DNA from 2 places in the Streptomyces sp. AN091965 genome. Region 1 is predicted to be linked to the other one. Evidence: predicted binding sites of a transcription regulator. Region 1 holds the regulator's gene; the other holds the start of a gene.
What was found. Region 1 encodes HspR, which represses chaperone genes until heat shock. Its sites were predicted from a motif close to TTGAGNNNNNNNNNCTCAA; they were not measured.
Positions count from the first base shown of each region.

Region 2: dnaK (molecular chaperone DnaK) is a predicted target of HspR. The motif match lies at 3,024-3,042, and genes of this name have one in related genera.

Region 1 is NZ_JALDMY010000001.1:5,240,053-5,246,627, reverse strand. It holds gene MQV74_RS41200 (helix-turn-helix transcriptional regulator) at 1-893, shown strand, start outside; gene MQV74_RS22240 (helix-turn-helix transcriptional regulator) at 908-1,969, shown strand; gene MQV74_RS22235 (hypothetical protein) at 2,187-2,693, opposite strand; gene MQV74_RS22230 (fibronectin type III domain-containing protein) at 2,934-3,662, shown strand; gene MQV74_RS22225 (heat shock protein transcriptional repressor HspR) at 3,759-4,214, opposite strand; gene dnaJ (molecular chaperone DnaJ) at 4,219-5,406, opposite strand; gene grpE (nucleotide exchange factor GrpE) at 5,527-6,273, opposite strand; gene dnaK (molecular chaperone DnaK) at 6,273-6,575, opposite strand, start outside.
Region 2 is NZ_JALDMY010000001.1:7,650,514-7,657,088, forward strand. It holds gene MQV74_RS32520 (S8 family peptidase) at 1-2,223, opposite strand, end outside; gene MQV74_RS32525 (OsmC family peroxiredoxin) at 2,489-2,914, shown strand; gene dnaK (molecular chaperone DnaK) at 3,093-4,988, shown strand; gene MQV74_RS32535 (helix-turn-helix domain-containing protein) at 4,999-5,856, opposite strand; gene MQV74_RS32540 (ADP-ribosylglycohydrolase family protein) at 5,920-6,575, shown strand, end outside.

The sequences.
Region 1 (6,575 bases):
ACGCCGACTGTCTGCGCCCCTTCGGCCTGCTGCGCGCGGACCCGGCGGGCGACCCGGCGTGGCTGCTGCCCGCCGCGCCCGTCGTGGCCCTGCCCCGGCTCCTTGAGGACATCGAGCGGCGCGTGGCACGGCACCGCGCCCGGGCCGCCCGGCTCGCGGCCGCCTTCGAACCGCTCATCCGGGCGGAGCCGGTCCCCGACCCGGACTCGGCGGCGGCGCACCTCACCGTCCTCCAGGGCGTGCCGAGGATCAGGACGGCCGTGCGGCAGGCCCTCGCCGACGCCCGCGAGGAGCTGCTCGCGGTCCAGCCGAGCGGCCCGAGGCCGCGCCTGCTGCCCCACGACGAGCCGTGGCGCATGGCCGAGTTCGTCGCACGCGGCGGGCAGCTGCGCACCCTCGCCCGGCCGCCGCGGGGCGGCGCGCCGCCGCCCCGGACGCATCCGCTGGGGCCCGCAGCCGACGGCGAGGCCCGCACGCTCGACGAACTCCCGCCCTGCCTCATCCTCTTCGACCGGCGCGTCGCGTTCATTCCGGCGGACCCCGGCGGCGAGATCTCCTTCGAAGTGCGCTCGCCCGCACTCATCTCGTACGTCGCGAGCGCCTTCGACATTCTCTGGCGGCTCGCGCGGCCGCTGTACCGGGAAGACGCCCCGCCCCTGCCCGACAAGGCGATCTCACCGGTGCAGCTGGAGATCGCACGCCTTCTCACCGAAGGCCTCACCGACACGGAAATCGCCACGCGCACGGATCTGAACGTCCGTACCGTACGCGTCCACATCGCCAAGGTGGCGCAGGTCCTCGGCAGTACGAGCCGGACCCAACTCGGCTTTCTCATAAGCCAGTCCGGAATACTCGAACGCCATTCCTCACGGCGTTTCTCACCCGGCCGGTGAGAGGGAGGACCGACATGCCCCCGGGGGACGAGCGGCACCGCCCGCACGGGGCCGACGCGTGGTGCGCCGCGGGGGCCGCGCTCTACGCCCGGGCCCTGCGCGAGCGCCGCGTACCCGCGCGGGACGCGGAACGCGCGCCCTGCCTGGTCGACTTCGGCCTCCTGCACCCCGACCTCGACGACATGGCGTGGCTGCTGCCCAGCGCCCCCTCGCGCGCCCTGCTGCGGCTGCTGCGCGGCATCGAGGAGGACGTGGCGCACGAACGGCGCCGCGAGGCCGAGCTGACCGCCGCCTTCGAGCCGCTGCTCGCCCTCGCGCGCCGGGCGGCGGAGCGGACGGCCGCGCCCGCTCCACCGGACCGTGGCGCACCGCCCAGGAGTTCCGCGATCACCCTGCTCAGGGGCGTGCCCCGGATCACCGACGCCGTCTGCCGGGCCGCGGACACCTGCGCCGACGAGGTCCTGACCGTGCAGCCGGGCGGGTTCCACCGCGTCTGGGACCTGGGCTCGGCGCCGCCGCGCGAACAGCCGCTGCTGTCCCGCGGCTGCCGGCTGCGCACCCTGTACCAGCACACGGCCCGGCACGCCTTCCCCGTGCTCGCCCGCTTCGAGGAGCTGGCGGGCGACGTGGAGGTCCGCACGCTGAGCGAGGTCACGGCCCAGCTCGTCGTCTTCGACCGCGCGGTCGCCTTCGTCCCCGCCGACCGGGACCGCGCCCTGGCCCTGGAGATCCGCGTGCCCGCCCTGGCCCGCTATCTGGCCGCGCTCTTCGACCGCCTGTGGCGCCTGGCGACGCCCCTGTTCCCGCATCCGGCGCCGCAGCCCGCGCGGGACGGCGTCACCGCCCGCCAGCGCGCCATCGCCGAACTGCTCACGGAGGGCCTCACGGACGCGGGCATCGCCGAACGCCTCGGCATGAACGTGCGGACCGTACGCGTCCACATCTCCAAGCTGGCCGAGGTCCTCGGCAGCACGGGCCGCACCCAACTCGGCTACCGCATCGGCCAGTCGGGCCTCCTCGGCCCCACGGACCCGGGCGGCCCCCGCGGATCCCACGGCCCCGGCCGTAGCCGCTGAATCACGAACGTCCGCAATTGCGGCTACTTGCCCCCGCCCCCGCCCCTTGCACCGCAACAAGTTGACGGTAGCGGAGCGTGGGCGCGGCACTGCATGGTGATGACCGCAGCGGCTCTGTTGTGGTCTCCCCCCGCGGGGTCGCGCTTCCCTAAGATGCCCCGGCCCGCCACGTTTCCGTGGCGGGCCGGGGCAGCCACGCGCCCCGCGGACCGGGCGCCTACGCCTGACCCGCCCACTCCCGCAGCAGGCGCTCGCGCAGCTCGCGGCGCGGCGTGCCGCCCTCGTGCGAGCGCCCCCACTCGGCCATCGCCGACAGCGTGGTCAGCAGCGTGGCGGCCCCCTCCGTGAGCCGGGCGAGCAGGGCGCGGGACAGGTCGTACTCCTTCTGGGAGTAGCCGTACGCCGCCGCCACGTACGCGGTCAGCTCGACCTCCTGGTCGGCGGTCTCCACGCACACGGTCATCGAGGGCGCGTCCTCACCGCCGCCGAGCCCGACCGTGAGCGCCATGTCCACCACCATCCCGACCTGCCGCTTCAGCGACTTCACCGGGACGTCCTCGATGCTCAGCGCCCGTACGTCGTCCCAGAGCCACAGGCCCGACTGCTGGTGCCCGAGCCCGGCCACCCCCTCGGGTGTCAGCCGGACCCCGGGAGCGAGCCCGGACGGCTTCGAGCCCACGTACACATCGCCCTCGGCGATCCAGAACAGCCCGACCATGGCCATGGAGAATCCAGCTTTCCCGCGGAAGAGACACGACAGCCTGCCAACTATAGGAGTGCGGCGCGCCGTCTATCGTTCCCCTACGGCTCCTCGCTAGAGTGCCCCGTCCCCCACGGACCAGCGGTTTCTCCCCCCACGTGTGCACCTCCCGTCACTCCTGGAAAGGGACTGCCAGCCGTGTCTCACCCCTCGTCTCCCTCCCCGTCTCCCTCCCCGCGAAGATCCCGTCTCCGCTCGTTCGCCGTGCCGTCGGCGGCGGCCGCCGCCGTGCTCGCCGCGGGGCTCGGCCTGGGCGCCGCGCTCGACACCGGGTCCGGCGGCGCCACCGCCGCCCCCGCCTCGGGCACCGCGCCCAAGGCCCCCGAGAAGCTCAGGGCCGTGTCCGGCGAGCGCGCCAACTCGGTGACCTGGGACGCCTCTTCGGGCGCTCGCACGTACGAGGTGTACCGGGCCGAGGCCGACGGCGCCTTCACCCGCCTCGGCACCGTGACGACGCCGAAGTACACCGACGGGCGGGTCGTACCCGACGTGCCGTACGCCTACAAGGTCAAGGCCGTCGGTTCCGGCGGCAAGACCTCGCCGTACTCCTCGGCCGCGCGGGCGGCCCGGGACACCATCGCGCCACTGCCGCCCGAGCAGCTCTCCGTCGTCACGCCCGACGACGGGCCCGGTGTAGCCCTGGCCTGGCGCGACGGCACCGAAGCGGTGTCGTACACGGTGTACCGCTCGGAGTCCCCGCACGCGCCGCTCAAGAAGATCGGCACGTCCACGACGACCTCGTTCCGCGACACCGGGGCCCCGGGCGGGGACCGCCCGGCCGTCTACTGGGTGAAGGCGGTCGACGCCGCGGGCAACGCCTCCAAGGCCGCCATGGCCACCAGCCGCCCGACCGAGCCGACCCTGCCGCCGACGCAGCCGCCGACCGGCTCGCCGTCCCCCGGGGAGCCGTCGCCGACGCCCGGCGACGGCTGAGCCGCACGGCCGCCCCGGCACGACGAAGGCCGGGCGCCCGCCCACGAACGACTCGTGGGCGGGCGCCCGGCCTGCGCGTGCCGGACTTCCGGCGGGCTACTGCTCCGGCGACCTCTTCGGCCGCCACACCACGAGCGCGCTCGCCTGCTGCACGTCCTGGTACGGCACCAGGTCGCGGCGGTAGGAGGCGTGGACCTGGGCCTCGCGCTGCTGCATCGCGGCGGCCGCGCCCTCGACGGCCGCCGACAGCTCGGCGACCCGGGACTGGAGCGCCGCGACCTGGTTCTCCAGCTCGATGATGCGCTTGATGCCCGCGAGGTTGATGCCCTCCTCCTGGGAGAGCTGCTGGACGGTGCGGAGCAGCTCGATGTCCCGGGCGGAGTACCGCCGGCCCCGGCCGGCGGTGCGGTCGGGCGAGACCAGGCCCAGGCGGTCGTACTGCCGCAGGGTCTGGGGGTGGAGACCGGAGAGCTGGGCCGCCACCGAGATGACGTACACCGGGGTCTCGTCCGTCAGCTGATACGGGTTGCGTCGGCGGCCGTCCCGCTCCATGAGGTCACGCTCCCTTCGCGGCCTTGAACAGTTCTGCCCGCGGATCGAGATCCGCAGTCGCCTTGCGGTACTCCTCCAGGGCTTCCTTCGCCTCGGGGGACAGCGTCGTCGGTACGGACACCTCCACCGTGACGAGCAGGTCGCCGGGGGTGCCGTCCTTGCGGGCGGGGCCCTTGCCGCGCACCCGCATCGTGCGTCCGTTCGGCGTGCCCGGGGGCAGCTTCAGGGTGACGGGCACGCCGCCGAGCGTGGGCACCCGCACCTCGCCGCCGAGCGCGGCCTCGGAGAGGGTCACCGGGACCGTCACCGTGAGGTTCTCGCCCTTGCGGCCGAAGACCGGGTGGGCGTCCACATGGACGACCACGTACAGATCGCCCGCGGGGCCGCCGCGCTCACCGGGCGCGCCCTTGCCGCGCAGCCGGATCCGCTGGCCGTCGCTGACGCCCGCCGGGATGCGCACCTGCATCGTCCGCGACGACTTCGCGCGGCCGCTGCCGTGGCACACCTCGCAGGGCGTCTCGGCGATCAGGCCGCGGCCCTTGCAGTCCACGCAGGGGTCGGTGAGGGAGAACCCGCCACCGCCGCCCCGGGAGACCTGGCCCGTGCCCACACAGGTGGGGCACACGCGCGGCGTGCCGTTCTTGTCGCCGGTGCCCGAGCACGCCTTGCAGGCGGCCTGCGAGGACATGCGCAGCGGAACCGTCGCGCCCTCCACCGCCTCCGTGAAGCTCAGCGTGACCTCGGACTCGATGTCCTGGCCGCGGCGCGGCTGCGTACGCGTCCCCGTGCCCGCGCCACCGCGGTTGAACAGGCCCCCGAAGACGTCACCTAGGCCGCCGCCGAAGCCGCCGGCGCCCGCTCCACCGCCGCCCGGGGCGCCGCCTCCGAAGAGGTCGCCCAGGTCGAAGTTGAACGTGCCGCCGCCCGCTCCGGGGCCTGGCCTGAATCCGCCGTTGCCGAAGAGCGCGCGGGCCTCGTCGTACTCCTTGCGCTTCTTCGGGTCGCCGAGGACGTCGTTCGCCTCGGAGATCTCCTTGAAGCGCTCCTCGGCCTTCGCGTTGCCCTTGTTGGCGTCCGGGTGGTTCTCGCGGGCGAGCTTCCGGTACGCCTTCTTGATCTCGGCTTCGGTGGCGTCCTTGGGGACGCCGAGGACCTTGTAGAAGTCCTTCTCGATGAAGTCCTTGGTGCTCATCCCCGACGTCCCTCCTTCCTCGTCGTCAGGTCGACGCCGACGCCGACCGCGACGCCGGGTCCGCGACCATCATGGTCGCCGGGGGCCCGGCCGCGGCCGACGTCGCCGTCCGTGTCAACGTCAGCCCTTGTCCGGGCCACCGTTCTCCTTGCTCTCGGCCTTGTCGGCCTGGTCGGCGGGCCGGCCCGCGTCCTTGGCCTCGGCCTTGTCCGCGACGTCGGGCGTCCCGCCCTCGCCGTCGGCGTCCTCGGCCGCGTCCGGCTGCACCGTCTGCGCGCCGGGCTGCGGCTCCGCCACCGCCACGCGGGCGGGACGGATGACGCGCTCGCCGATGCGATACCCCGGCTGGAGGATCGCGACGCACGTCGTCTCCGTGACGTCCGGTGCGTAGCTGTGCATCAGGGCCTCGTGGATCGTCGGGTCGAAGGGCTCGCCCTCCTTGCCGAACTGCTGGAGGCCCATCTTGGCGACGACGGTCTCCAGCGATTCGGCCACCGACTTGAAGCCGCCGACCAGCTCGCCGTGGTCCCGCGCGCGGCCGACGTCGTCGAGGGTCGGGAGCAGCTCGGAGAGGAGGTTCGCCGAGGCGATCTCCTTCACCGTCACCTTGTCCCGCTCCACGCGGCGGCGGTAGTTCTGGTACTCGGCCTGGAGCCGCTGGAGGTCCGCGGTGCGCTCGCCGAGCGCCGAGCGGGCCTGGTCCAGCTGGGCCGTCAGTCCTGCTTCTCGCATTGCGTCCCCGGCCGGGGCCGCCGGGCCCTCCTCGGTGGAGGGCTCGGCGGCCTGCGGCGCCGCTTCGTCAGGGGTGGCGCCGGAGGGGACGTCGGGCCGGTCGGCGTCGCCGAAGCCCGGGGTCTCCTCCGTCATCAGACAGCGCCGCCCTTCGCGTCACCGGGCTTCTCGTCGTCGACGATCTCGGCGTCCACGACGTCGTCCTCCTTGGACATGTTCGGCGCGTCGGCGCCGGGGGCGGCACCTTCGGCGCCGGCCGCGCCCGCGGCCTGGGCGTCGGCGTACATGGCCTGGCCCAGCTTCTGGGAGACGGCGGCGACCTTCTCCGTGGCGGTGCGGATCTCCGCGGTGTCCTCGCCCTTGAGCTTCTCCTTCAGCTCGGCGACGGCCGTCTCGACCTCGGTCTTGACGTCACCGGGGACCTTGTCCTCGTTGTC
Region 2 (6,575 bases), 2.4 Mb from region 1:
CCTCGAGATGTTGAGGGCGCCCAGCTCGTTGCCCGCGTACGTGTACCGGGCGTCGAGGAAGACCAGCTCGGCGGTGCGGTCGGCGATGCCGATGTCGACCGGCTTCGCCGTGCGGGCGTCGAGCGTCACGGTCGTCTTCTTGTTCACGACGAGCCGGGGCTGGACCAGCCAGTCCGTGCCCTTGTCGGCGTCGCGGGGGTCGACGTAGACCGCCGTGTCCAGCAGGTACGTGCCCTTCGCCACGCGGAGCCTGACGGTCCCCGAGGCGTCGTCCACCCAGTGGTTCTGGCCCTTGTCGCCGCCGGTGAGGCCCTGGAGCAGCGTCAGATAGTGCGGCGCGGGCCGCCCGTCGCGGCCGACGGTCCTCAGCGTCACCTCGTGCCGCTCGATCTCGCGCTCCACGACGGCCGCCGTGCGCACGCTCTGCCCGCCGCCGGTCGCGGTCACATACGCCGCGTACGTGCCGTTGACCGAGCCGCCGGGCCGGGTGTCCGCGACGAGGTCGACCGCGGCGGTGCCGCCCGCGGGGACCGTCAGCTCGCGCCGGCTCAGGGTGAAGAAGCCGTCGGGCGCGGGGCGGCCCTTCGGGTCGGTCGCCGCCACCGCGAGGCCGAGCGTGACGTCCCGCTCGCCGAGGTTCTCGTACGTGAGCTTCTTCGTGACGGGCTTGTCGTCGGTGTGCGGCCACAGCCGCGTGCCGAAGTCGAGCGACGTCGGCCGGGCGATCACCGTCTGGTCGACGGCCTTGTCCACGGCGATCCGGCCCGCGCCCTGCTCGAAGGGGCTGTACGCGCCGCCCCGCGCGGACGCCGTCAGGGCGCCCTTCAGCTCCGCCTGCTTCCAGGTGGGGTGCCGCTGCTTGAGCAGCGCGGCGGCGCCCGCGGCGTGCGGGGCCGCCATCGAGGTGCCGGAGATCGTCAGATAGCCCTCGGGGTTCTGCCCGACCTCCTTCTCGATCCGGCTGCCGGGGGCGGCGGCCGCGGTGATGTCCACGCCCGGCGCCGTCACGTCCGGCTTGATCGTGCCGCCGTCCCCGATCGGGCCCCGGCTGGAGAACGCCGCGAGCTTGTCGGCGCCGTCGACGGCGCCCACGGTCAGCGCTGCCTTCGCGGTGCCCGGGGAGCCGACGGTGCCGGGACCGTACTCGCCTTCGTTGCCCGCCGAGACGGCGAACAGGACGCCCTTGTCGGCCGAGAGCTCGTCGACCGCGGCCTCCAGCGGGTCGGTGCCCTCCGAGTCCCCGCCGCCCAGGCTCAGATTGACCACGTCGGCGCCCTGGGCCGCGGCCCACTCCATGCCCGCGACGATGCCGGAGTCGTCGCCGAAGCCGTCGTCGTCGAGGACCTTGCCGCTCAGGACCTTCGCGCCGGGCGCGACGCCCTTGAGCTTCCCGCCCGACGCGGCGCCCGTGCCCGCCGCGATGGACGCCACGTGCGTGCCGTGCCCGAAGCGGTCCTCGACGTCGGCGGCCGAGCTGAAGTTCTTCTCGGCAACGACCTGGTCCTTGAGGTCGGGGTGCGCGGAGTCCACGCCCGAGTCCAGGACGGCGATCTTCACGCCCTTGCCGTCGTACCCGGACCGCCAGACCTCCGGGGCGCCGATCTGCGGCACGCTCTTGTCCAGGCTCGCCTCGCGGACGCCGTCGAGCCACACCCGGCGCACCCCGGGGGCGTACCCGCGCGCGTCCGTGAGGGTGCGCCACAGCAGGGCCGCGTCCTGGCGCGGGGTGCGGAGGGCCTCCGCGTTCAGGGACGGCAGGACGCGGCGGACCGTCGTGTCCCCGGCCGCCCGGACACCGGCCCGCGCGCCGCGTGCCGCGCCCGTGTAGCCGACGATCAGTTTCAGGCCCTTCTTCTGGGCCGTGCGGGTGGCCTTCCGGCTCAGCTCCGTGATGTCGAACAGCCGCCGGTCGACCCGGCCTTCGGCGATGAGCCGCCGCGCGTCGTACGGCAGGACCAGCGTGTGGCCGCCGACCGTCTGGGTGCGCACGGGGATGTTCTCGCGGCCCTTCGCGGGGGCGAAGCCCGTCACGCGGCCCCCGGCGTCGACGGCGACGCGGTCGCCGGTGACGAGGGTGAGCCGGTGCGCGGCTCCGCCCTTCGACGACAGGGCGGGCCCCGCGGCGCCCCCGGAGGCCGCCCGGCCCCCCTCGGCCGCCGCCGGTCCTGTCAGGCCCGCCGTGAGCGCCGCGGCCACCGCTGTCGCGACGGTGACCGCGCCCACTCTCGCGCGACGGCTTCTGCGCCGACTTCCCTGGTGACTTCTGTGCTCATTTCGGTGATGGCGCACATTTCCCCAATCGAGTTCAACTTTCTTACGTAGACGATCAGTTGATGCGCAAGGTTCAGTGCGCGCCGGTGGCGTGCGCCCGCCGGGCCCCCTCCCGGGTGATCCTTCTTACGGCTCCGTACCGACCCCGTACGCCGCGATTTCCCCCGGAGTGTGATCGGATGGGGGTCACGGAACTTCACCGAAGGGATTTGGCATCGTGGCTACCACGCGCTCCGCACACACGGTCTGGGAAGGCAGCCTGACCGAGGGCTCCGGCACGGTGACCTTCGACTCCTCGGGCATCGGGCAGCAGGCCGTGTCCTGGCCGTCCCGCGCCGAGGAGGCGAACGGCAAGACGAGCCCCGAGGAGCTCATCGCCGCCGCGCACTCCAGCTGCTTCTCGATGGCGCTGTCCCACGGCCTGACCGGTGCGGGCACCCCGCCCACCAAGCTGGTCACGTCCGCCGACGTGACCTTCCAGCCGGGCACCGGCATCACGGGCATCCACCTCACCGTCGAGGGCGAGGTGCCGGGCCTCGACGAGGCGGCCTTCACCGCCGCCGCCGAGAACGCCAAGGCCAACTGCCCGGTCAGCCAGGCGCTCACGGGCACCACCATCACGCTGTCGGCGAAGCTGGCCTGACCCGCCGCCCGCACCGCGGCGAAGCCGCCGACCCCGCGCGCCGGGGCGGCGGCTTCGTCGTGTCCGAAACCCCCGCCGGGCCCGCCCGGGCGCGGCCCCGCACGCGGCATTGACAAGAACCCGCTCAAGTTTTGTGCTGGAGGGCGGAGTATCACCGCGTCGGAAGGGGTTGTTGGACATGGCACGTGCGGTCGGCATCGATCTCGGCACGACCAACTCCGTGGTCGCCGTCCTGGAGGGCGGCGAACCCACCGTCATCGCGAACGCGGAGGGGGCCCGCACCACCCCCTCGGTCGTCGCCTTCGCCAAGAGCGGCGACGTGCTCGTCGGGGAGGTCGCCAAGCGCCAGGCGGTGACGAACGTGGAGCGCACCGCGCGCTCCGTCAAGCGCCACATGGGCGACCCGGCCTGGGGCTTCCCGGAGGGCGGCGCGGTGGACGGCCACCGGTACACCGCGCAGGAGCTGTCCGCGCGCGTCCTGCAGAAGCTCAAGCGGGACGCCGAGTCCTACCTCGGCGAGGACGTCACCGACGCCGTGGTCACCGTGCCCGCGTACTTCGACGACGCCCAGCGCCAGGCCACCAAGGAGGCGGGCGGGATCGCGGGCCTCAACGTCCTGCGGATCGTCAACGAACCGACGGCCGCCGCGCTCGCCTACGGCCTCGACAAGGGGGACGACCAGACCGTCCTGGTCTTCGACCTCGGCGGCGGCACCTTCGACGTGTCGCTCCTGGAGATGGGCGAGGGCGTCATCGAGGTCAAAGCCACCAACGGCGACACGCGGCTCGGCGGCGACGACTGGGACCAGCGCATCGTCGAACACCTCGTCAGGCAGTTCAAGAACGCGTACGGCATCGACCTCGCCCGGGACAAGATGGCGCTGCAACGCCTGCGCGAGGGCGCCGAGAAGGCGAAGATCGAGCTCTCCTCGGCCAGCGAGACCGACATCAACCTGCCCTACATCACGGCCTCCGCGGACGGGCCGCTGCACCTCGCCGAGAAGCTCACCCGAGCCCAGCTGCAGGAGCTCACCGGGGATCTGCTCGACCGCTGCAAGGGCCCCTTCCACCAGGCCGTCAAGGACGCGGGCGTCCAGCTCTCCGCGATCGACCACGTCATCCTCGTCGGCGGCTCCACCCGCATGCCCGCGGTCACGGACCTGGTCAAGGAGCTGACCGGCAGGGACCCGCACAAGGGCGTCAACCCCGACGAGGTCGTCGCCCTCGGCGCGACGCTCCAAGCGGGCGTGATCCGCGGCGACGTCAAGGACGTCCTGCTCCTCGACGTGACCCCGCTGTCGCTCGGCATCGAGACCAAGGGCGGCATCATGACCAAGCTCATCGAGCGCAACACGACCATCCCCACGCGCCGTTCGGAGACCTTCTCCACCGCCGAGGACAACCAGCCCTCGGTCGGCATCCAGGTCTTCCAGGGCGAGCGCGAGATCGCCGCGTACAACAAGAAGCTCGGCGTCTTCGACCTGACCGGGCTGCCGCCCGCGCCGCGCGGGGTGCCCAAGATCGAGGTCACCTTCGACATCGACGCCGACGGGATCATGCACGTCTCGGCGAAGGACGAGGCCACCGGGCGCGAGCAGCGCATGACGGTCACGGGCGGCTCCGCGCTGCCCAAGGACGACATCGACCGGATGGTCCGCGAGGCCGAGCAGTACGCCGAGGAGGACCGCAAGCGGCGCGAGGCCGCCGAGACCCGCAACCAGGCCGAGCAGCTCGTCTACCAGACCGAGCGGTTCCTGAGCGAGAACGGTGAGCGGATCCCCGCCGACACCAGGGCCGAAGTGGAGGCGGCCGCCGCCGAGTTGAAGGACACTCTCGACGGCGGCGACACCCACGCCGTCCGCGCGGGCGCCGAGAAGCTCGCCGCGGTCAGCCAGAAGATGGGGCAGGCCCTGTACGCGGCCGCGGGCGCCGCAGGGAGCACGGCGGCGCCCCAGGACGCCGGCACCCGGGGCCCCGCCGACGAGGGCGTGGTCGAGGCGGAGATCGTCGACGACGAGGAGGCCGGGAAGAAGGGCGACGACCACGGGAAGAAGGACGGGCCCGGCGCCTCCTGAGCGGACCCGGCTACCCCCGGTCCTGGAGGTACTTGACCGTCGCCGGGTCGGCGGGCAGCAGGGTCTCGACGGCCAGCTCGGCGACGGTCACGTCCATCGGCGTGTTGAACGTCGAGATCGAGGAGATGAAGGACAGCACCCGCCCCTCGTGCTCGACCCTGAGCGGCAGCGCGAAGTGCGGCACCTGCCCGTCCGCCGCCGTGTCCTCGCCCGGGTCGAGGACCGGGTAGGCCGCCACCTCCTCGTACAGGGCGCGCAGCGCGCCCGAGCGCTGGAGCGCGATCTGCCGCTCCATCTGGTGCAGCAGGTGCCCGCGCCACTCCCGCAGGTTGCGGATCTTCGGGGCGAGACCCTCGGGGTGCAGCACGATCCGCATCGCGTTCAGGGGCGGCGCGAGCAGGTGCTCAGGCAGGCCGTCGAGGAGCGAGGCGATGCCGCGGTTCGCGGCGACCACGTCGTACGTCGCGTCGACGACCAGGGCCGGATACGGCTCGTAGCCCTGGAGCAGCCGCTCCAGGCCCGCGCGCAGCGCGCCCATCGACGGGTCGTCGAGCGGGGTCTGCCGGAAGCGGGGCGCGTACCCGGCCGCGAGCAGCAGCGCGTTGCGCTCGCGCACGGGCACGTCGAGGTGCTCGGCGAGCTTCAGGACGAACTCCTCGCTCGGCCTGGAGCGGCCCGTCTCCACGAAGCTGATGTGCCGCGCCGAGGACTCCGCGCGCAGCGCGAGCTCCAGCTGGCTGACGCGCCGCTCCTGGCGCCAGCCGCGCAGCAGCGCGCCCACCTCGGAGGCCGTGCCCGCCTCGGAGGCCGTGCCCGTGCGCGGGGCACCGCCTTTGCCGTTCCGCCTGTCGGGAGCCAGAGTTGTCATACCCCTGACGGTAATCGAGGAGTCCCGCATGGCGAACGCGAAGAAGAGTGGTGCATGACCGGCATGAACGGCCCGTGGGACCCGCTGTCGTGGGAGGCCGCCGCCGGCTACCGGGCGCGCGTGCGCGGCTGTCTGCTGGGCGGCGCGGTCGGTGACGCGCTCGGCTACGCCGTCGAGTTCGACTCGCTGGCGGCCATCCGCGCCGCCCACGGCCCGCGCGGCGTGACCGGACCGCTGCCCGACGCCGACGGCGTGTGGCGGATCAGCGACGACACTCAGATGACGCTGTTCACCGTCGAGGCCCTGGAGACCGCCCACGCGCGGGAGCGCCGCAAGGGCCTCGGCGGCGCGGCCCCCCGGCTCGTCCTTCAGGCGTATCTGCGCTGGCTGGACACGCAGCACAGGCCGGGCCCCGCGGCGGACGTACGCGGCGGCCTCGCCGCCGAGGCCTGGCTCTACGCCCGCCGCGCGCCCGGCAACGCCTGCCTCAGCGGCCTGGCCCACGCGCACGCGCCCGACCCGCGCGCCCCGCTCGGGCCGCCCGGACCGGTCAACCCGGAGTCCAAGGGCTGCGGCACCGTCATGCGCTCCGCGCCCTTCGGGCTCACCCGCGCCCCCGCCGGACGGGCCTTCGAGCTCGCCGCGCGCTGCGCGCAGATCACCCACGGCCACCCCACCGGCTCCTACGCCGCGGGCGCGCTCGCCGCGATCGTGGCGCA